DNA from 3 places in the Novosphingobium aquae genome. Region 2 is predicted to be linked to each of the others. Evidence: predicted binding sites of a transcription regulator. Region 2 holds the regulator's gene; each other region holds the start of a gene.
The links. The regulator LexA, encoded in region 2, represses DNA repair genes until DNA is damaged. The targets are predictions, from matches to a motif close to GTTCCNCNCTTGTTCT.

Region 1 (7,211 bases), 220 kb from region 2:
GCCCGATCGGCTGCAACGGGACGCGCGCCGTGCCGGGCGAGGGGCCAAGCGATGCCGCGCTGATGATCATCGGCGAACAGCCGGGAGATAACGAGGAGATGGCAGGCCGGCCCTTTGTCGGCCCCGCCGGCCAGTTGATGAGCGACTATCTCGGCCACGCCGGCATCGACCGGGCGCAGGCGCGGCTGACCAATGCAGTGAAGCATTTCAAATTTGAACCCCGTGGCAAGCGCAGGCTGCACCAGAACCCGTCCGCCAAGGAGATCGATATCTGCCGCTGGTGGCTCGATGCCGAACGCGCCCTTGTGCGGCCCAAACTGGTGCTGGGACTGGGGGCGAGTGCCGGCCGGTCGCTACTCGGCAAGACGACATCGATCCAGCAAGTGCGCGGCAAGCCGATTGCCCTGGCCGATGGCAGCGAATTGTGGCTGACGGTCCACCCGTCCTACTTGCTGCGGCTCGACGGTGAAGCGCGAGAGACCGAAAGCGACAAGTTTGCGGCAGACCTGGCAGCCGTCGCCGCCCGCAGCCGCGAACTTGCCTGAAGGACGTTAGATAGGGTCAGCGGCGAAGGCCTGGCGGGTCATCTCGTCAAGTGCTTCCTGCGGTATCGGCGCATTCTCACCGGCGATGAAGGCCAGCAGGTCGTTCTTCAGCCGCTCGGTATCAGTGGCGAACACGCCGTGCGCCGAGCCATCGTATGCGATCAGCCGCGATCCCGGCACCTTGCGCGCCACTTCGCGGGCGGTGGCATCGATCGGCACGGTCTTGTCATCGGTGCCGTGAATGATCAACGTTGGCACCTTGAAGTGGGCGAGGTCGGGACGGAAGTCGGTGGTGGCGAAGGCCTTGGCTGCTGCGAGCGTCGGGCGAAGGCCGGCCTGCATCGCGGTTTGCCACGACAGGTCGAGCACTTCCTCGCTCACCGGCTTGCTGATCATGCCGACGCCGTAGAAGCCCTTGAAGAATGATGTGAAGAACTTCGGCCGGTCGTCCAGCATACCCTGCGTCATTTCATCGAAGGTTTCCTGCGGCACGCCGTCCGGGTTGCTTTCGTCCTGCAGCATGAAGGGGACCACCGAGGCGATCAGCGCCACGCGGCTCACACCCTTGCCCTGGTGGCGCGACATGTAGCGGGCTATTTCGCCGCCGCCCATCGAGAAGCCGATCAGCGTGACGTCATCAACTGCATCATGGAACTTCATCACGGCGGAAAGGTCATCGGCAAAGGTATCGTAGTCATAGCCGCCCGAAGGCTGGCTCGACCGGCCGAAACCGCGCCGATCATAGGAGATGGCCTTGAAGCCGGCTTCGGCCAGCGCGTGGCTGATCGGGTCCCAGCTGTCGGCGGAAAGCGGCCAGCCATGGATCAGCACGACCGGCGGGCCTTCGCCCCATGCCTTGGAATAGAGGTGGGCGTCGCCGGTTTCGATGATGTGCATAGTGGGTCTCCGAATGGGTGATTGTGCAACGCCCCAGAATCAAAGGCGTTCCGCAGCGGTTCTGGGATTTGCGGTCAGGAGTGTGCGGCATGCCGACAAAAGGATTCGCCGGCCCGACAAAAAGAACATAAAAGGAACAGTTGCCCCTTTAGCGATGTTGTCTCACCCGTGCCTGAAGCCGCCCTAACTCCCGAACGCCGCCGCGTGGAGCAGTCCATGCTGCCGCCCGCCGATGCCGCGCCTTTCGTGGAACTTGGTCTGGCGAGCTGCTTTTCGTTCCTGCGCGGGGCGTCCGATGCGGTCGACCTGGCGCTCACCGCGCGGCGGCTTGGCTATGACGCGCTGGGCATTGCCGATGCCAACACCATGGCCGGCGTGGTGCGGCTGCATGGCGAGGCGAAGGCGCTGGGGCTGCGGCCGGTCATCGGCTGCCGGATCGAGACGGTGGAAGGGCTAGCCTTCCTTGCCTATCCGGTGGACCGCGCTGCCTATGGCCGCCTGTGCCGCCTGATCTCGGCCGGACGCATGGCGCGGCCCGATGGCGAATGGCAGGACAAGGGCGTCTGCGAGATCACGGTTCCCATGCTGGCGGACCATGCCGAGGGGGTGCAGCTGGTGCTGGTGCCGCCGAGGGATGTGGCGTCAGAGTTCACCTTGGCGGTGGCGAACAATGTTATCGGGCTGGACGGAGAACCAGTATCCGGGGAGCGATTGTTCAAGGGATGTTTGGAAACCCTGCTCCCCCAACTGCGCGCGCAATTACCAGGCCTGCGCCACATCGCGGTGAGCTATCTCCATGTCGGTGACGACATCCGCCGGATCGCTGCGCTCGATGCCATGGCGCGCGAGAATGGCATGGGCGTGCTGGCCACCAACGACGTGCTCTACCACGCCCCCGAACGCCGTCCGCTGCACGATGTGATGACCGCGATCCGGCACAAGACCACGGTCGCCAAGGCCGGCTACCTGCTCGAGGCCAATGGCGAGCGGCACCTGAAATCGCCCGAGGACATGTGCCGGCTCTTCGCCCGCTGGCCCCACGCGATCGAGGCGGCGCGGCAGGTGGCCGATGCCTGCCGCTTCAGCCTTGACGAACTGCGCTATGAATACCCCGAGGAGACCTGCCCGGAAGGCCGCACGCCACAGGAGCAGCTCGAATATCTGACCTGGCAGGGGGCGGAGGGTCGCTATCCCGATGGCTTGCCGCAGGACGTGTGCACCACGCTCTCCCGCGAGCTGGAGCTGATCGGCAAGCTGAGCCTCGCCCGCTATTTCCTCACCATCAAGGACATCGTCGATTTCGCGCGGTCGCAGGATCCGCCGATCCTGTGCCAGGGGCGCGGTTCTGCGGCCAATTCGGCGGTGTGCTATGTGCTGGAGATCACGGCGGTCGATCCGGCGCGTCACTCGCTGCTGTTCGACCGTTTCATCTCCGAAGACCGTAACGAGCCGCCCGACATCGACGTCGATTTCGAGCACGAACGGCGCGAGGAGGTGATCCAGTACATCTACGCCCGCTATGGCCGCCACCGCGCCGGGCTTTGCGCCACGGTGATCCACTATCGCCCGCGCATGGCGATCCGCGAGGTGGGCAAGGCGATGGGCTTGTCCGAAGATCTGACCGGCGTGCTCGCCCGCACGGTCTGGGGCGGGCACGGGCGCTCGATCAAGGAGGCGCATGTCGCCAGCGAGACCGGCGTCGATCTCGATGATCCGCACCTGCGCCGCGTACTGGCGCTGACCGAGCAGATGATCGGCATGCCGCGCCACCTCTCGCAGCATGTCGGCGGCTTCATCCTTACCCAAGGCCCGCTGACCGAAACCGTGCCGATCGGCAACGGCGCCATGCCTGAGCGCAGTTTCATCGAATGGGACAAGGACGATATCGAGGCGCTGGGCATCCTCAAGGTCGATGTTCTGGCGCTGGGCATGCTCACCTGCATCCGCAAGTGCCTCGACCTGCTGGGTGAACACCACGGGCAGAACCTGACGCTGGCCACCGTGCCCAAGGAGGATCCGGCGGTCTACGACATGCTGTGCAAGGGCGATTCGCTCGGCGTGTTCCAGGTGGAAAGCCGCGCGCAGATGAACATGCTGCCGCGCCTGCGCCCGCGCCAGTTCTATGACCTGGTGATCGAAGTGGCGATTGTGCGGCCCGGGCCGATCCAGGGCGACATGGTCCACCCCTATCTCAAGCGGCGGCGCGGGGCGGAGAAGGTGGAGATCCCCGCGCCCGGCCCGGCGCATGGCCCTCCGGACGAGCTGACCTCGATCCTCGGCCGCACGCTGGGGGTGCCGATCTTTCAGGAACAGGCGATGAAGATCGCGCTCGACGCCGCCAAGTTCACCGGGGCAGAGGCCAACCGACTGCGCAAGGCGATGGCCACATTCCGGTCGCGCGGCATGGTCGATGAATTGCAGGACATGATGGTCGGCCGGATGATCGAACGCGGCTATGATCCCGATTTCGCCGAGCGCTGCTTCAACCAGATCAAGGGCTTCGGCGAATACGGCTTCCCCGAAAGCCACGCGGCCAGCTTTGCCCTGCTGGTCTATGTCTCGTCCTGGCTGAAGTGTCACTTCCCGGCGGCCTTCGCCTGCGCTCTGCTCAATTCGCAACCGATGGGCTTCTACGCCCCGGCGCAGATCGTCCGCGATGCACGCGAGCATGGCGTGCCGGTGCTGCCAGTCGATGTGAATTGCAGCGGGTGGGATAATACCCTCGAAAGGGAGAGAGGGAAAGTCGCCCTGCGCCTTGGCCTGCGGCAGGTCGATGGCTTTCCCGAAGCGGCGGCGGCGCGGATCGTTTCGGCGCGGGAAGAGACCGGGCACTTTGCTGACGTGCGCGAATTGCAGGAACGGGCAGGGCTGTCTCCGGCGCTGATCGAGCGGCTCGCGGCGGCGGATTGCTTCAATTCATTGGAGATCACCCGCCGGCAGGCCTTGTGGGATGCGCGCAGTCTTATTGCAGCGCCGAAGCTACCCCTTTTCGCCGCGATGAAGGCGCGGGGCGAGGGGGCTGAGGCGAAGGTAACACAGCTCCCCGCCATGCCGCTCAGCGAGGAAGTGGTCGCCGACTACCAGACCCAGCGGCTGTCGCTCAAAGCGCACCCCATGGCCTTCCTGCGCCCGGCACTGGCCGAGCGCGGCTTCGTCCGGGCGGCAGACCTGCGTGCACGCAAGTTCCGCTCAGCGGTGCAGGTGGCCGGTGTCGTGCTGATCCGCCAGCGTCCGGGCAGCGCCAAGGGAGTCTGCTTCATCACCATCGAGGACGAAAGCGGGGTCGCCAACCTCGTCATCTGGCCCGACGTGATGGAAAAGCAGCGCAAGATCATCATGAGCGCGCGGCTGATGGAAGTGCGCGGGCGGGTGGAATACGATGACGAGGTGATCCACGTGATCGTCAGCCAACTGACCGACGCCACGGCGAGCCTCCATGCCTTGTCCGACAATATGCTCAGCAGCCCAGTCGCCCGCGCCGATCATGTCAGCCGGCCGCTGCCATCGCGGTTCCAGCCCGAAGAATGGCAGCCGCCCGGTCCGGCAAACCGCGATTGCGGATGGAGCCACGGCCACCCGCGCGATGCCCGGATCATCCCCGGTTCGCGCGATTTTCACTGAACTCCGAAGGCTTTCATCCCAAAGCCGTCACGAAAAAAATGCCTAGCCCAGCGCATAGCGCCTGTTTGCCTGTCCGGAGGCATGATGCGCACATGGGCCATATCAGCTTTGATCACATCCTTCCGGAAGTCGGCAAGCGCGTCACCAGCCGCCTGCGCCTGCGCCTCGCCGCGCGCATGATGACCACCGCACAGGCATGGCCGGCAGAACTGCTCGACCTGTCCTATTTCGGCGGCCGCATCGCCTGCGATGAGCCGCCGCAGCCGGGGCAGGACGTGCTTATCGAATGGGGCGATTTCGACGCCTTCGGCATGGTCGTGTGGGCCAACCTGCGCACCTGCGGCGTGCGCTTCTACGAACCGCTCAAGGCGCAAGTCCTGATCGCCACGCGCGACCGCAACGATGTCGAACCCGTCCAGACCAACAAGGACCGCGCGCACCATGAAGCCCGGGATTTCGTTATGGGAAAATTGAACCGCTGAACGGCTGGTGACCCCTACGGGAATCGAACCCGTGTTTCAGCCGTGAGAGGGCCGCGTCCTAACCGCTAGACGAAGGGGCCGGATATGTCCGGCCAAGCCTGCAAATGCCCAAACCCGCTAAAGTTTGGTGACCCCTACGGGAATCGAACCCGTGTTTCAGCCGTGAAAGGGCCGCGTCCTAACCGCTAGACGAAGGGGCCGCACCAGCTTGCGCCGAGGCGAGGCGAGGCCGCGCACTTAGTGGGAGACCTAAAAACGGTCAAGCCCTGTAATTGAACAAATCATCAATCGGCCCAGGCTGCGTCATCCAGATGCAGCTCGGCCTGAGGGCGGTTGGCCCAGTCATCGATCTTGGCGCGCCCGGCCAGCCAGAGCTTTCGGCCCTTGGAACCATGCAGCAGCGCCTGGCCGAGATCACTCTGCGCGGCACGAAATGCAATCGCCTTGAAGCTGGCGCCATCGTTGCCGCCAGCCAGCAAACGGACGTGATCGGTGCCGACAATGTCCGCCTTGATCAGGTGAACCGGCCCGATCGCGATTCGCGGAGCCGGCCAGCCCATGCCGAAGGGGCCGGCGCTTTCCAGTTCGGTCACCAGTTGCGGGGTCAGTCCGCGCGGTGACAGACTGAGGTCGAGCAGCATCGACTGTCCCGCCATCGCGGCGAGGACATCGGTGGCGAGCTTTTCGTCAAGCCAGTCAGCCAAGGCTTCCAGCTTGCCGGGGGCCACGGTGAGACCCGCCGCCATGGCATGGCCGCCGCCGGCGATCAGCAATCCGGATTCGCGAGCAGCTATGATGGCTGCGCCCAGATCGACGCCGGTGATCGATCGGCCTGATCCCTTGCCGTTACCGGCCTCGTCAGCATCGAGAGCAATAACCAGCGTGGGCTTGCCGGTCTTTTCCTTCACCCGTCCCGCGACGATGCCGATCACGCCGGGGTGCCAGCCATTTCCGGCTAGAACGATGACCGCGCGGTTGTGCTGGCGGTCGATCTGCATTTCGGCAGCTTCCTGCACGGCTGCCTCAATGGCGCGGCGCTCTTCGTTCAATTGCGAGAGCTGAGCAGCGATGGCGCGGGCCTCATCGGGGTTCTGCGTTGTCAGCAGCCGCACGCCAAGGGTGGATTCGCCCACTCGGCCGCCGGCATTGACCCTTGGACCGAGCGCAAAGCCGAGGTCGCTGCAGGTCGGCGCGCGCGACAGACGGCTGGCGTCGATCAGTGCCGCCATGCCGATGTTTTCACGCCGGGCCATGACTTTCAGGCCCTGCGCCACGAAGGCACGGTTGAGACCCCTGATCTGGGCCACGTCAGCAACCGTTCCCAGCGCGACCAGATCGAGCAGGCCAAACAGGTCTGGCTCCTTGCGCTCGGCGAACCAGCCGGCATTCCGCAAGTTCCGGACGAGCGCGACTGCCAGCACGAAGGCGACGCCTACTGCGGCCAAGTGTCCATGCGCAGCGGCCTCATCGTCTTCGTCAAGCCGGTTGGGATTGACGAGGAACAGCGCCGCCGGAAGCTGCGCCGAGCATTTGTGATGATCGACAACGACGACGTCGACGCCGGCATCCTTGGCCATCTGCAGCGCCTCATAGGCCATGGCGCCGCAATCGACCGTGATGATCAACGTCGAACCATCCTGCGCCAGGCGGACCAAGGCTTCGCCGG
Region 2 (7,211 bases):
ACGCGGACGGTGCCTTGCACTTGGTCCTCGATCACCGTCTCACCCTCACGCGGGGCTTTCATGCGCACTACGTAAGGCGTTTCGGCGGGCCAGGTGCCCGGATCGGCATCGCGCCATTCGCTCTCGATGCGGAAAGGGCGGCGTTCGGCCTGGGCGGCTTCGCGCCGTCCCGCGAGTTCTTCGGACGACAGGTAGCAGCGATAGGCGTGGCCGCCTTCCAGCAGCGCGGCGGCCACTTCGGCATGGCGCGGGCTGCGGGCGAACTGGAATACCGGCTCGGCATCACCCAGCAGATCGAGCCAGCCGAGCCCGTCGAAGATCGCTTCGATTGCAGGCTCGGTCGAGCGGGCGCGGTCGGTGTCTTCGATGCGGACGAGGTACTTGCCGCCGTGGTGACGGGCAAACAGCCAGTTGAACAGTGCCGTGCGGGCGCCGCCGATGTGCAGGTAACCAGTGGGTGACGGCGCGAAACGCGTGACGACAGGCGTGCGACCCTCAGTCGCTGCTGTGTCGTTACCGCTCCCGCTTGCCATTACCCTCGCCTTCCTGTCCTATAAGTCCATGATGCAGAACGCCGAAATCCCGGCAATTGCCAGCGATTCCCTGCCGGATTTGGCGGGGCGCGCTGCACTGCAACATCGCCTTTGCCGCGTAGCAGGGCGCTTGTCCAGCGGGCTTGATGCACTTGAGCACTTTCTGTGCCGCGCCGGGTTTGACCGGGCGCCCTGGCTCGCTGTTGCCTTTGCCGCCGGAATTGGCGCGTGGTTCGTCTTTTTGCAGCTTTGGCAATGGGTTGCATTCATAGCCCTGCTGTCGATCGCCGCGACCTGTGCGCTGCTGTTCATGCGCGAGGATGGCCGCTTTCCCTATCTCAGACAGGCATTTGCCTCGCTGTTTTTGGTGGCTGCAGCAGGGTGCGCGCTGGTCTGGACGAAATCCGAACTGGTCGGCGCCCCGCCAATTGCGCGGGCGATTGTTGCCGAACTTGACGGGACCGTCATCCAGCGAACCGAGCAGCCGGCGCAGGAGCGGGTCCGGCTGGTGATTGCGGATTGGGACAGTGTCTCTGGCAGGCCGGTGCGGGTGCGGGTCAACGTGCCGATTGACCATGATCAGGAGGCGGCGGGGGAGGGCGCCAAGGTCCGGCTGCGTGCCAGACTAGTTCCGCCGGCCCCGCCAATGCTTCCCGGCGGCTATGATTTTGCCCGCACCGCGTGGTTTCAGGGGCTTTCGGCGACGGGTTCGGCGCTCGGTCCGATCGAGGTGACGGCACCGGCGCAGGGTGCAGGCTCGTCGGTGGCGAAGCTGCAGTGGCAGATTTCGGACCATGAACGCACGTCGCTTCCCGGATCGGCAGGGGGCATTGCCGGAGCCTTTGCCAGCGGTGATCGCGGCGGCATCTATATCGCCGACGAAGAGGCGATGCGCGATTCGGGGCTGACGCACTTGCTGTCGATCAGCGGGCTTCATGTCAGCGCGGTCATCGCCGCGACGTGGTTTCTGGCGATGCGGCTGTTCGGGCTATGGCCTTGGCTGGTCCTGCGGTTCCGCTTGCCTTTGCTCGCCGCTGCGACGTCTGCGCTGACGGGCATCGGTTATACGGTGCTGACCGGCGCCGAAGTACCGACGGTGCGTTCGTGCCTTGGCGCCTTGCTCGTGCTCGCGGCACTGGCTCTGGGGCGTGAGCCACTGAGCTTGCGGATGGTTGCGGTGGCGGCCTTCATCGTCATGGTGTTCTGGCCCGAGGCGGTTGTCGGCCCAAGCTTCCAGATGAGCTTCGCCGTGGTGATCGCCATCGTCGTGCTGCACGACTGCACCGGTCCGCGCCTTTCTGGCACCCCGTGAAGAGCCTTGGTGGCAAGGCTTCCTGCGCCAGCTGGCGATGCTGGTCCTCACTGGCGTGGTGATCGAGCTGGCGCTGATGCCGATCGGTCTGTTCCACTTTCACCGCGCCGGGGTCTATGGAGCGCTGGCCAACGTGATCGCGATCCCGCTGACGACTTTCGCCTCGATGCCGCTGATCGCACTGGCCCTGCTGTTCGATACGGTGGGAGCGGGCGCGCCATTCTGGTGGCTCGCCGGGCTGTCGCTGGACCTTCTGCTCTGGCTTGCCCGTTGGGTGGCCGGGCAACCCGGATCGGTGACTTATCTGCCCGCCATGACGCAGGGCTGCTTCGCGCTCTTCGTTGTTGGCGGGATGTGGCTGGCGCTTTGGCGCGGGCGGCAGCGCCTGCTGGGGCTCGTGCCGGTCATGATCGGCTATGGTGTGGTTGCCATGACTTCTCCGCCGGACCTGCTGGTATCGGGTGACGGCCGCCATGTCGGCATTTCCGGACTGGCGGAGAGTGAACTGGTGGTGCTGCGCGAATCGAAGAGCGATTATATCCGCCAGAACCTCACCGAACTCGCGGGAATGAACGGCGAGGTTCGCAGCGTCGAGAGCCTGCCGCAGGCCCGTTGTACGCCGGAATTCTGTGCGCTGGACATCGAGCGTGGCGGGAGGGCCTGGCACTTGCTGATGGGCCGCGGGACCGACTGGGCGCCCAAGGATGAGCTGGCCGCAGCCTGCGCGGCAAGCGACATCGTCGTCGCCGACCGCTGGTTACCGCGCTCTTGCCGCCCGCGTTTTCTGAAGGCCGATAAGTCGCTGCTCTACCGCACGGGCGGACTGGTGATTGATCTGGAAAGCAAGGCAGTCACCACCGTCGCCTCTGGGCAGGGGGCACATGGCTGGTGGCAGGAACCGGCTGCGGCGAGACCTCGAAAAGTCTCGCCGCGCGGTTCGAACAGCAGCAGTCCGCTGCCTCAGTGATAGCGACGGAGCAGGCCGGCGAGCTTGCCCTGAACCTCAACCTCACCCGGGCCGAAGTGCTGCGGATCGTAGGCCGCATTGGCCGGATCCAGCCGCACACCGCCCTGTTCGCGGTGCAGGTACTTGAGCGTTGCTTCCTCGCCGTGGACGAGCGCAACGACGATTTCCCCGTCGCGCGCGGTGTTCGTCTTGCGGATGAGCGCAAAGTCGCCGTCGAGAATGCCGGCTTCGATCATCGAATCGCCCGATACCTCAAGCGCGAAGTGTTCGCCGGGGCCGAGCAGCGCCGCCGGAACCGGCAGACTCGACTGGCCTTCCAGCGCCTCGATCGGCATGCCGGCGGCAATCTTGCCGTGGAGCGGGATTTCGATGACGTCGTTGGCCGGACGCGGAGTAGCAGCCGGAGCACGGAGCGGCGGAGCCACCGTGTTGGTATTCGCCGGCTTGGGCGCGGTCTGGCCGATGTTGTCCGGCTGGCGCAGCACTTCCAATGCGCGGGCGCGGTTGGGCAGGCGGCGGATGAAGCCGCGTTCCTCAAGCGCCGAGATCAGGCGGTGCACGCCCGACTTCGATTTCAGGTCGAGCGCTTCCTTCATTTCCTCAAAGCTCGGGGAAATGCCGGTCTCTTCCAGTTTGACCTGGATGAAGCGGATCAATTCGTGCTGCTTGCGGGTCAGCATCTTGCGTCACTCCTCAACCGGAACGCGCCTGGGGTATTCCTGCGCCGTTCAGTGAACGAATGCGGAACAATTAAGCAACGATTCGGACCAAGTCAAGAACATGGTCACGCAATGCCGCCATTTCCGAGCAAAATCACCGATACCGTTTCGCCAGCTTCTTGCCGGGGTGCCTGAACGGGGTGATCGATCAGCACTTGCGCGGCGGCCATCGCTGCCAGCGCGCCGCTGTCCTGCTGAGTGAGAACCTCGACACCGCCGGCCACCAGCCTTCCGCGCAGGAACTCCCGCCGGTCGCCGCCAGCGCGTAGCGGCGCGGCCAGCGGAAGGTCGATGGTCCGGGGCAGGGGATCGGCGGCGCCCAGCGCGGCGCGCAGCAGGGGCAGCAGGAACAGCAGCGCAGTGACTTGGCTCGACACCGGATTGCCTGGCAGCCCGACGACGACCTGCGACCCGCGCGTGGCGACGAGCAGGGGCTTGCCCGGCTTGATCGCCACTTTCCAGAAATCGATTGTGCCGCCCCATGCTTCGATGGCGGGGCGGATCAGGTCATGATCGCCCACCGATGCGCCGCCGGTGGTGACGATAATGTCGGCATCACGGGCCAGATGGAACGCGTCGGTCAGCAGGACGAGGTCGTCGCGCACCGGGCCGATCCGGTCGACCTCGCAAGGCAGCGAGGCGAGCAGCGCGGCCAGCATCGCGCCATTGCTGGCGGGCACCTGATGCGCGGCGCAGTCCTCGGGATCGCTCGCCAGTTCGTCGCCGCTGTCGATGATCGCCACACGGGGGACGCGCCGCACGGCGAGGTGCTTGTGCCCGGCGGCGATGGCGAGTGCCAGTTGCGCCGGACCGATGCGCGTGCCGGCGGAGAGCAGCTCGGTATCGATGCCGAAATCTGATCCGCAAAGCCGGATATGCTTGCCCGGCGGCGATGGCGGGGTGCCGGTGAGCGACAAATGGTCGCCATTGCGGACAAGGTCTTCCTGAACGATCACGGCATCCGCGCCTGCAGGTAGCAGCGCCCCGGTGGAAATGCGCACGGCTTGGCCGCCAGCGACCGTGCCGGAAAAGGGATGTCCGGCGGCACTTTCGCCGATGATGGTCCACGGCCCGCCAAGGTCCGGGCCCTTCACGGCATAACCATCCATTGCCGAAACATGCGCGGCAGGCTGGGTACGGCGCGCTTTTAGTGGCTCGGCAAGGTAGCGGCCGAGTGTTCCCGGCACGTCGACGTTCTGGATCGGTAGAACAGGTGCCAGCGCGAGCAGGCGCGCCTGTGCATCTTCCAGCGTCAGCATCGCGCTCATTCCGGAGCGGTCCAGTCGCCCGATTTGCCACCGCTTTTGGAGAGCAGGCGGACTTCGCCGATGACCATTGCCTTGTCGATCGCCTTGGCCATGTCGTAAATTGTCAGCAAGGCAATCGAGCATGCGGTCATCGCTTCCATTTCCACGCCGGTACGCCCGCTGAGCGAGGCACTGGCGGTGACCCGCACGCCGCCATCCTCAAGCGCGAAATCGACCGTCACGGAATCGAGTGCCAGCGGGTGGCACAGCGGGATCAGTTCGGCGCATTTCTTCGCCGCCATGATCCCGGCAATGCGCGCGGTGGCGAGGACATCGCCCTTGGGCACGTCGCCATCGCGGATCGCGGCGAGCGCGGGGGCGGACATGGCGATGAAGCCGCTGGCGACGGCCACCCGGCGCGTCTCGGCCTTGCCGCCGATATCGACCATGCGCGCCTTGCCCGATTCGTCGAGGTGAGTGAGCTGGTTCATGTTCAAGCCTTAGCCGATGAATGGACTGGACACACTGCACACAGTCCATGGGAGAAAGCACGCGCCGCGCATTGGGCGGCAGAGGGCGGCATTCCGGGGCGAGTTTCAGGCTCTGTCATCACGCCAACCTGCCAGATTCGCGGGCGTTAGGACAGCGCCGCTTCGCCCGTGAGCAATGCCCGTGTCGCCGCTTCGACATCAGCCTGCCGCATCAGGCTCTCGCCGACGAGGAACGTCCGCACCCCGGCATTGGCCAGCCGTGCGATATCGGCATGGCTGTTGATCCCGCTCTCACCCACCAGCAGTGTGCCTTCCGGCGCCAGCGGGGCGAGGCGTTCGGTAGTGCCGAGGTCGGTGACGAAGCGCTTGAGGTCGCGGTTGTTGACCCCGATCAGGCGCGATTTCAGCCGCGCGGCACGTTCCATTTCGGCCTCGTTGTGGACCTCTACCAGCACGTCCATGCCGCGTTCGGTTGCAGCGGCCTCGATTTCGGCCATCAGCCCGTCATCCAGCGCAGCGACGATGATCAGAATGGCGTCGGCCCCCATCGCGCGCGCCTCGGCGCACTGCCATGGGTCGATCATGAAATCCTTGCGGATCACCGGCAGAGTGCAGGCGGCGCGGGCGGCGATCAGGTAGTCCTCGTGGCCTTGGAAATAGGGCGCGTCAGTCAGCACCGAAAGACAGGCCGCGCCTCCGGCTTCATAAGCGCGGGCGTGGGCGGGCGGATCGAAATCCGCACGGATCAGGCCTTTGGACGGGCTCGCTTTCTTGATTTCGGCGATCAGGGCAAAGCCAGAGGCGGCCTTGGCCCGCAGCGCCGCTTCGAACCCGCGCGGGGCGGACTGCTGCTGCGCGGCGGCGTCCAGCTCAGACAGCGAGCGCAGCGGCTTGCGGCGGGCCACTTCGGCGCGGGTGGTGTCGCAGATTTCTGTGAGCTTGTCGGTCATTTCACGCTCGCAATCCAGCAATCGAGCAGGCCCTTGGCGAGCCCCTTGTCTATGGCTTCGGCGGCTTCCTCGACGCCTTCGTGCCAGCCTGAGGCCTCACCCGCGACCATCAGCGCGGCGGCGGCATTGAACAGCACGGCATCCCGGTAGGGTCCGGTTTCGCCCATCAACAGCCGCGACAGGGCGGCGGCATTGTGGGCGGCATCACCACCGCGCAGGGCTTCGATCGGTGCGCTGGCAAGGCCTGCCTCGCCGGGCGTGATGCGCCGCATCGATACGTTGGCGCCGGTGACGATGGCCAGTTCATTACCGCCTGCCAGGCTCAGTTCGTCCAGACCTTCATCGCCGCAGACCACGAAAGTCTGTTCCGTGCCGAGCCGGGCGATGGCATCGGCATAGATCGGCACATAGGCCGGCCGGGCAATGCCGACGAGCTGGCGCTTGACCCCTGCGGGATTGGCCAGCGGGCCGAGCAGGTTGAAGATCGTGCGGCGGCCGATGGCGCGGCGGATCGGCATGATCCGGCCCATCGCGGGGTGGTGCGCGCCAGCGAACAGGAAGCAGATGCCGATGTCGCCGAGGGTTGCTTCGGCGGTCTGGGCGGCGCGGGACAGGTCGAGGCCCAGCGCTTCGAGCGTATCAGCAGCGCCCGATTTGCTGGATGCGGCGCGGTTGCCGTGCTTGGCGACCGGCACGCCGCAGGCTGCGACGACGATGGCAACGGCGGTGGACACGTTGAGCGTGTGCTGCCCGTCGCCGCCGGTGCCGCAGACATCGATGGCATTGTCCGGAGCGGCAACGGCGATCATCCGGTCGCGCATCGCCTGCGCTGCGCCGGCAATTTCCTCTGCCGTCTCGCCGCGTTCGGTCATGGCGATCAGGAGGTGGGCGATATCCTCGTCGAGCATAGCGCCATCGAGCATCTGCCCGAACAGGGCATGGGTTTCGTCAAACGTCAGGGGCGTGGCGGTAATGGTCATTTGCCCGGCTCC
Region 3 (7,211 bases), on a different contig from region 2:
CCCAGGCCTTGCCCACCCGGTCCTGCCATTCGCTTTTACCAGTCAATCGCCGGCTCCTGTCATTCACCCGGTCTAGGAGCCAGATGGTCCATGAACAAACAGAATCCGCTTGCGACTCACCGCCAAGAGGCAGACCATCGCGCCATGTCCCAAGCGCGTCTGACGCTGGACCGCGCCCGGCGCGCCTTCACGCAAGAGGAGGCGGATAATGGGTAACACCCCAAACACCACTGGAACGAATGGCAGTAAATCCACCCGTGCGGTCGCGCTTGTCGGGCCGGCCGGCACGGGCAAGACCAGTCTGGCCGAGGCGCTGCTTTATGCCAGCGGCGCGATCAACCGGCAGGGCACGATCGAGGCCGGCAATACCGTGGGCGATGCCAGCGCCGAAGCGCGCAGCCGGCGCGGCTCGACTGAAATCAACTGCATGCATTTTGATTATATGGGCGATCGCTTCGCGCTGATCGACACGCCCGGCGCAGCCGGTTTCGCCGCCGACGGCCTCGCCGCCCTGCCCGCCGCCGACATGGCGATCGTGGTGATCGACCCCGCCCCGGAACGCGCGGCGCTGGCCGAGCCGATGCTGCGCCGGCTGGACGAACTGGGCATTCCCCACGCCATCTTCGTCAACAAGATCGAGACGGCCCGCTCCGGCGCGGTCCGCAACCTGATCGGCGAACTGCAACCGATGAGCCGCGAACCGCTGGCCCTTCGCCAGATCCCGATCCGCGAGGGTGAGCACGTGACCGGCTATGTCGATCTCGCGCTTGAACGCGCCTATCGCTACCGACCCGGCAGGACGAGCGAGCGCGTCGACATTCCCGGCGAAGTGTTGGAGCGCGAAAGGTCGGAACGCACGCACCTGCTTGAAACTCTGGCCGACTTCGACGATGACCTGATGGAAGCGCTGCTGATGGACGAGCAGCCTGATCCGGGTACCATAATGGCCGATCTCGCAGTCGATACCGGGTCCAACAAGATTGTGCCGGTTCTGCTCGGTTCGGCGCTGACCGATGGCGGGGTCAACCGGCTTCTGAAATTCCTGCGGCACGAAGCACCGGCTCCTGCCGCCGCCGGGGCGCGGCTTGGCTTGGCTGAGGGCGGCGCGCTGCACGTGTTCAAGGTAACCAATGCCGGTGCGATGGGCAGGCTGGCGCTGGGCCGTGTGCTGGGTGAGCCGCTGAGTGAAGGCGCGGAACTGCTGGTCGATGGCGAGCCTTCGCGGACCGGATCGATCTTCTTCATGCAGGGTGACAAGACGGCCAAGCAGGCTGCCGCTGCGCCGGGCGACATCGTCGCCGTTGCGAAGGTGGATGGAGCGCGGGCCGGATCGCTGCTTGGAGGGCGCAAAGCGCGCCTGCGCGGCGAGTTCGGCGTGACCGCGCCGGTGCGTAATGCGGCGCTGGCCATCACGACGCGGGACCGGAAGGACGACGTAAAGCTTTCGACGGCCCTGCACCGGCTTTGCGAGGAGGATGCCGGGCTGCACTGGCTGCAGGATGATGCCAGCCACGAGACCATCCTGCGCGGGATCAATGACGAGCACTTGTCCGTTGTGATGAACCGGCTGGAGCGGCGATACGGGGTGGCCGTCGAGGGGCATCCGCCGAGCATCGCTTACCGGGAATCGATCCGCAAACCGGCGGGTGCGCGGGGGCGGCACAAGAAGCAGTCGGGCGGACACGGCCAATATGGCGACTGCGTGATTGAAATCCGGCCGCTGGGACGCGGTGAAGGTTTCCGTTTCGAGGACCGGATCACAGGCGGTGCCATTCCGCGCCAGTATATTCCGGCGGTTGAGGCAGGCATCCGCGATGCCATGGAGACGGGTCCGCTGGGCTTTCCCGTGGTCGACGTGGCAGTGACGCTAATCGACGGGTCGTTCCATTCGGTCGATTCGAGCGAGCTTGCATTCCGTGTCGCGGGCCGGATGGCCATGGCGGAGGCGCTGGCCAAGGCCGCGCCTTACCTGCTCGAGCCGGTCATGCGGGTGAGTGTAGACACTCCTGCCGGGACTGGGTCGAAGGCCGGGTCGGTGTTGTCGAGCCGGCGCGGACAGATCCTCGGTCTTTCGCCGCATCCGGACTGGGCACGCTGGGAACGGGTCGAGGCCTTGTTGCCCGAAGCGGGCATTCACGGCCTCGATGCAGAATTGCGGTCGCTGAGCCAAGGGCTGGCTGGCTTCCACGCCGAGTTCGATCACCTGGCCGAGCTGGGCGGCAAGCAGGCGGACGAAGTGGTCAAGGCGCGAACGGCGCAGGCAGCCTGATCGCCCTTGCCCAAAAGCGAACCGGCGCGAAGGGGGTGCCTTCGCGCCGGTTGCTTGTTCCGAGCCACCCGGGACTGGTCGGGCTTGATGGCTCCTTGAAGATCAGATGTCGTCGTCTGCGTCCGGACCCGTCATCATCTCTTCGGCAACCTTGTCGGTCTGGCCGCGGATAGCGGCTTCCAGACGGTCGCAAACTTCTGGGTGTTCCTTGAGGTAGGTCTTCGAATTCTCACGCCCCTGGCCGATCCGGATCGAATCGTAGGAGAACCAGGCACCTGATTTCTCGACGATGCCGGCCTTCACGCCGAGATCGAGGATTTCGCCGATCTTGGAGATGCCTTCACCGTACATGATGTCGAATTCGACCTGCTTGAACGGCGGGGCGACCTTGTTCTTGACGACTTTCACACGGGTCGTGTTGCCGACGATATCGTCGCGGTCTTTGATCTGGCCGGTGCGGCGGATATCGAGGCGGACCGAAGCGTAGAACTTGAGCGCGTTGCCGCCGGTCGTGGTTTCCGGGTTGCCGTACATCACGCCGATCTTCATGCGCAGCTGGTTGATGAAAATCACCATGCAGCGCGAACGGCTGATCGAACCCGTCAGCTTGCGCAGCGACTGGCTCATCAGGCGGGCCTGCAGACCAACGTGGCTATCGCCCATTTCGCCTTCGATTTCGGCGCGGGGCACCAGCGCGGCGACCGAGTCGATCACCAGCACGTCGATCGCGTTCGAGCGGACCAGCGTATCGACGATTTCGAGAGCCTGTTCGCCGGTATCGGGCTGTGAAACGATCAGTTCGTCAATGTTGACGCCCAGCTTCTTGGCATAGGCCGGATCGAGCGCGTGTTCGGCGTCGACGAAAGCCGCAGTGCCGCCAGTCTTCTGCGCTTCGGCAATGCAATGCAGCGCCAGAGTGGTCTTGCCCGAGCTTTCCGGACCGTAGATTTCGATCACCCGTCCGCGCGGCAGCCCGCCGACGCCGAGGGCGATATCGAGACCGAGCGAGCCAGTCGACACCGACTCAACTTCCATCGTCTCCTTCGAACCGAGCTTCATCGCGCTGCCCTTGCCGAACGCACGATCGATCTGGGCCAAGGCGGCTTCGAGCGCCTTCTGCCGATCTGAATCCTTCATAGTGCCGTCTTTGCCTTCCTGAATCAGCTTGAGCTGCGCTGCCATGATTAGTCCCCTCTGCCTAGGTGGCGGCGACCGGAAAGGTCAACCTCTGGGAATCGATGTATCGCATTTGTTCTAGTGGAACAAGAAGGGAACAGGAACATTTTTGGAACATTGATTATCTAATTGAAATTATGTTGATAATTTTGCTCCCACGGATCGCGCACCGCCCTCCACAGCGGGAATTTTTCCGATCCGTTCCATATCACGACACGAATCAGCGGCGGATAAATGAAAGCCCCGCCGCACCGGGACTGGAGGTGCGGCGGGGCCCAAGGAAACTGCAGGTTGGCCGGTCAGTCGCCGATGGCGACCTTCAGCCGCACGCCCCAGGTGCGCGGGGCACCATAGATGATGCCGCCATCGGCGCTCGAGCTGTTCTGGATCTGGGTGGCGATGTAGGTCTTGTTGCCCAGGTTGTTGACGTAGCCTTCAAGCTTGTACTTGCTGCCAAAGTCAAAGGTCAGCCGCGCATCGAAAATGTCACGGCCCGGCACCAGCGTGTTCACGCTGGGGAACGGGGTCGCATACTGCTGGGCGATGTGCGACCACTGCACCCTCGGCGTCACGTCGATGCCGCCGAATGCGAAGGTGTACTGCACGCCCGCATTCATCGTCCATTCGGGCGAGAACGGCAGGCGCCGGTCCTTTGGCACAAAGCGCAGGTTGGTGGCGCAGCCGGCGTCAGTGCCGGGGGAATTCGTGTCCGAGATACAAGCCGAATTGCTGAACTTGGCGTCGAGGTAGCCAAGGCCGAAGTTGAACCCGAGTCCGCCGAACTGGCCGGTAATTTCCAGCTCGGCCCCCTTGGCATGGCCAGCCAGCGCGTTCTGCGTCACCGGCAATCCGCCGACGAGGCTGGACAGCTGGATGTCCTTGTAAACCGAATAGAACACATCGCCGTTCACGCGCAGGTGGCGATCAAGGAATTCGGTCTTGAAGCCGAGTTCGTAGACGAAGTTGCGTTCAGGCAGGAAGTTGGGCGTGTTCGGCGTCAAGTTCACCCCGCCCGCCTTGTAGCCCTTGGACGCGGTCAGGTAGATCAGGTTGTCATCATTGACGTGATAGTTGACACCCAGCTTGCCGGTCAGCTGGCTGGTCGCGATCTGGCTGACATAGGGCAAGGTAAAGCCGGCCCCCGGAACGGCGGTGCGGGTGTAGACCTGTTTGTCCCACGAATAGCGGCCGCCGACGATCAGCTCGAGCTGCTCAGTGGCGAAGTAGTTGACCTGCCCGAACAACGACTGGCTGGTGTTCTTGGCCGATGAGATAATCGTCGAGGTCGAGCTGACGAAATCACGCGTGTTGTTGTTGTCACGCAGCAGGGTGACCGGCACGGTTTCATCCATCAGGAAGCCGCCGAGCACCCACTGCAAAGGCCCCTTGTCAATCGACAGCAGGTTCACTTCGCTGATGAAGGTCTTGAATTCGGTCGTCGCGCGGCTAACCCGGCCAACGTTGCCGGCGGGCGGGCGCGGCAGCGCGGTGGCGGTGCGATCGCCGTCAGTCTGGTCATAGGTATGGCCATCCTGCCATGAGACCATGCCGCGAACGGCGACGCCATCCCACAGATCATAGCGCGCTTCGCTCGACAGGCGATATCCGGCCTGATCCTGATAGGAGCGGGCGTCTTCCTCGATCACGAAGGGGTTCGCGGTGACGAGATCGTTGCGGTTCTTCACCGCGTTGTTGTCCGACTTCACGTCGAAATATTCACCGCGGACGTTGACCTTCAGACGGCCGTCGGCACCTTCCATCACCAGGCTGGCACGGATCGCATCCATGTCGAGATTGCCCGGCTGGCTTTGCGCGTTGGCGGCGATGTTGCGGGTGAAGCTGTCGCGCTCCTCGTGAAGGTAGGCGATGCGCAGGCCGACCGACTGGCCGCCCATTTCCGCCGTCGCAATTGCCCGGACGCGGCCATAATCCCCCACCGTCACATCGGCGGTGGCACCATGCGAATTGAACTTCGGATCGGGCGTTCGGACATAGATCGCGCCGCCAGTCGAGTTCTGGCCGCTCAGCGTACCCTGCGGGCCGCGCAGCACTTCCATCGATGCGATGTCATAGAAGCTGTGACCGATGAACTGTTCGTGCGGGATCAGCACGCCATCTATGTAATAGGCGACGCCGGGATTCGACGTCGGCGCCGACTGGGCAATGCCCACGCCGCGAATGTTGACGAAGGTCGAGCGGTTGAACGTGTTGATCGCGATCGAGGGAGCGACCTGCTGGATATCGTTGAGGTTGGTAACGCCCTTGCGCTGCAGTTCCTCACCCGAAAGCACGGTTGCCGAGATCGGCACGTTCTGCAGATTCTGCTCGCGGCGTTCCGCGGTGACGACGATTTCCGAAAGCGCGCCGTCGTTTGCCTGGGGATCGCCGTTGTCTGATTGCGCCATGGCGGGCATCGAAACGCCGGTCAGCATCAAAGCAATCGCGCCACGTGTAAAGTTTCGCATCTGTCCTCACCCTGCAACATTATTGTCTGGTGAGACGGACGTTATGCAAGCCCTTGCATAGGTCAAGGGAATTGCTCTCACACATAGTCATTCTGCGTTCAGGCGATGCAGCGCGGCAACACTTGTGCCGGCGCGGTGGGAAGCGGAGACCTTATCCGTGCGCCGTGCCCAGCACGCCGCCCACCTTGTCGCTGATCTGCTGGACCGAAAACGGCTTGGGCAGGAAATGCACGCCGTCGAGGTGGATTTCCTTGCGCAGCTGCTCCTCGGCATAGCCCGACATGAACAGCACCGGCATCTGCGGGTGTATGGCGCGGATCGCCTTGGCCATGGCGGGGCCGTCCATCACCGGCATGACGACGTCCGAGACGACGATGTCGAACATTTCGCCCGCCTGGACACGCTCCAGCCCTTCCTCGCCGTCGCTGGCGGTGGTGACGGTGTAGCCGGCGCGGGTGAGCGCGCGTTCGGCGACGGCGCGCACGGTATCCTCGTCCTCGACCAGCAGGACCTTGCCGCCGCCTGACCATGCCGCCTTGAGTTCCGGCTTGGCTAGCAGGCCGGCATTGGCGGGTTCACCGTGATGCACCGGCAGGTAGACAGTGAACTTGGTGCCCCGGCCCGGCTCGCTGTCGGCAAAGATGAAACCGCCCGACTGCTTGACGATACCATAGACGGTCGAGAGCCCCAGCCCGGTACCGCGGCCCTGGTCCTTGGTGGTGAAGAACGGTTCGAAGATCTTGCCGAGGTGTTCGGGCGCGATGCCGCTGCCGGTATCCTCGACGATCAGCGCGGTATAATCGCCCTGCGGGATGATCTCGCTGCGCATGGCGCGCACCGCGTCGGAGGTCACCCGGCGGGTGGAGAGTGTCAGCTTGGCGTGCCCATCAAGCTTGCCCGCCATGGCATCGCGGGCATTGACCACCAGGTTCATGATCACCTGTTCAAGCTGGGTCGGATCGGCGCGCACGGCGCCCAGATCACGGTCATGGCTGATGGTGAAGTGAATCTTCTCACCCACCAGCCGCTTCAGCATCTGGCCGATATCGGCGACCACGTCGGGTAATTGCAGCACTTCGGGGCGCAGCGTCTGCTGGCGGCTGAAGGCGAGAAGTTGACGCGTCAGGCTGGCGGCGCGGTTGGAATTGGCGCGGATCTGCTGGATGTCGTCATAATCGCTGTCCCCCGGCGTGTGGCGCAGCAGCATGAGGTCGCAGGTGCCAAGGATCGCAGTGAGGACATTGTTGAAATCATGCGCCACACCCCCGGCGAGCTGCCCGACGGCCTGCATCTTGGTCGCC

Region 1: WG900_RS04550 (error-prone DNA polymerase) is a predicted target of LexA. The motif match lies at 1,565-1,580, and genes of this name have one in related genera.
Region 3: recA (recombinase RecA) is a predicted target of LexA. The motif match lies at 3,529-3,544, and genes of this name have one in related genera.

What each region holds. Positions count from the first base shown of each region.
Region 1 covers NZ_JBBHJY010000001.1:904,487-911,697, reverse strand. The annotation lists gene WG900_RS04560 (UdgX family uracil-DNA binding protein) at 1-545, shown strand, start outside; gene WG900_RS04555 (alpha/beta fold hydrolase) at 552-1,442, opposite strand; gene WG900_RS04550 (error-prone DNA polymerase) at 1,611-5,063, shown strand; gene WG900_RS04545 (PilZ domain-containing protein) at 5,156-5,545, shown strand; tRNA gene WG900_RS04540 (tRNA-Glu) at 5,551-5,625, opposite strand; tRNA gene WG900_RS04535 (tRNA-Glu) at 5,671-5,745, opposite strand; gene recJ (single-stranded-DNA-specific exonuclease RecJ) at 5,830-7,211, opposite strand, start outside.
Region 2 covers NZ_JBBHJY010000001.1:689,149-696,359, forward strand. The annotation lists gene gltX (glutamate--tRNA ligase) at 1-533, opposite strand, end outside; gene WG900_RS03455 (ComEC/Rec2 family competence protein) at 562-1,845, shown strand; gene WG900_RS03460 (ComEC/Rec2 family competence protein) at 1,883-2,812, shown strand; gene lexA (transcriptional repressor LexA) at 2,806-3,492, opposite strand; gene WG900_RS03470 (molybdopterin molybdotransferase MoeA) at 3,597-4,799, opposite strand; gene moaC (cyclic pyranopterin monophosphate synthase MoaC) at 4,796-5,269, opposite strand; gene trpC (indole-3-glycerol phosphate synthase TrpC) at 5,416-6,219, opposite strand; gene trpD (anthranilate phosphoribosyltransferase) at 6,216-7,199, opposite strand; gene WG900_RS03490 (phosphodiester glycosidase family protein) at 7,196-7,211, opposite strand, start outside.
Region 3 covers NZ_JBBHJY010000002.1:397,639-404,849, forward strand. The annotation lists gene WG900_RS07270 (class I SAM-dependent methyltransferase) at 1-46, opposite strand, end outside; gene WG900_RS07275 (elongation factor G) at 209-2,269, shown strand; gene recA (recombinase RecA) at 2,372-3,451, opposite strand; gene WG900_RS07285 (TonB-dependent receptor) at 3,745-5,850, opposite strand; gene WG900_RS07290 (hybrid sensor histidine kinase/response regulator) at 6,062-7,211, opposite strand, start outside.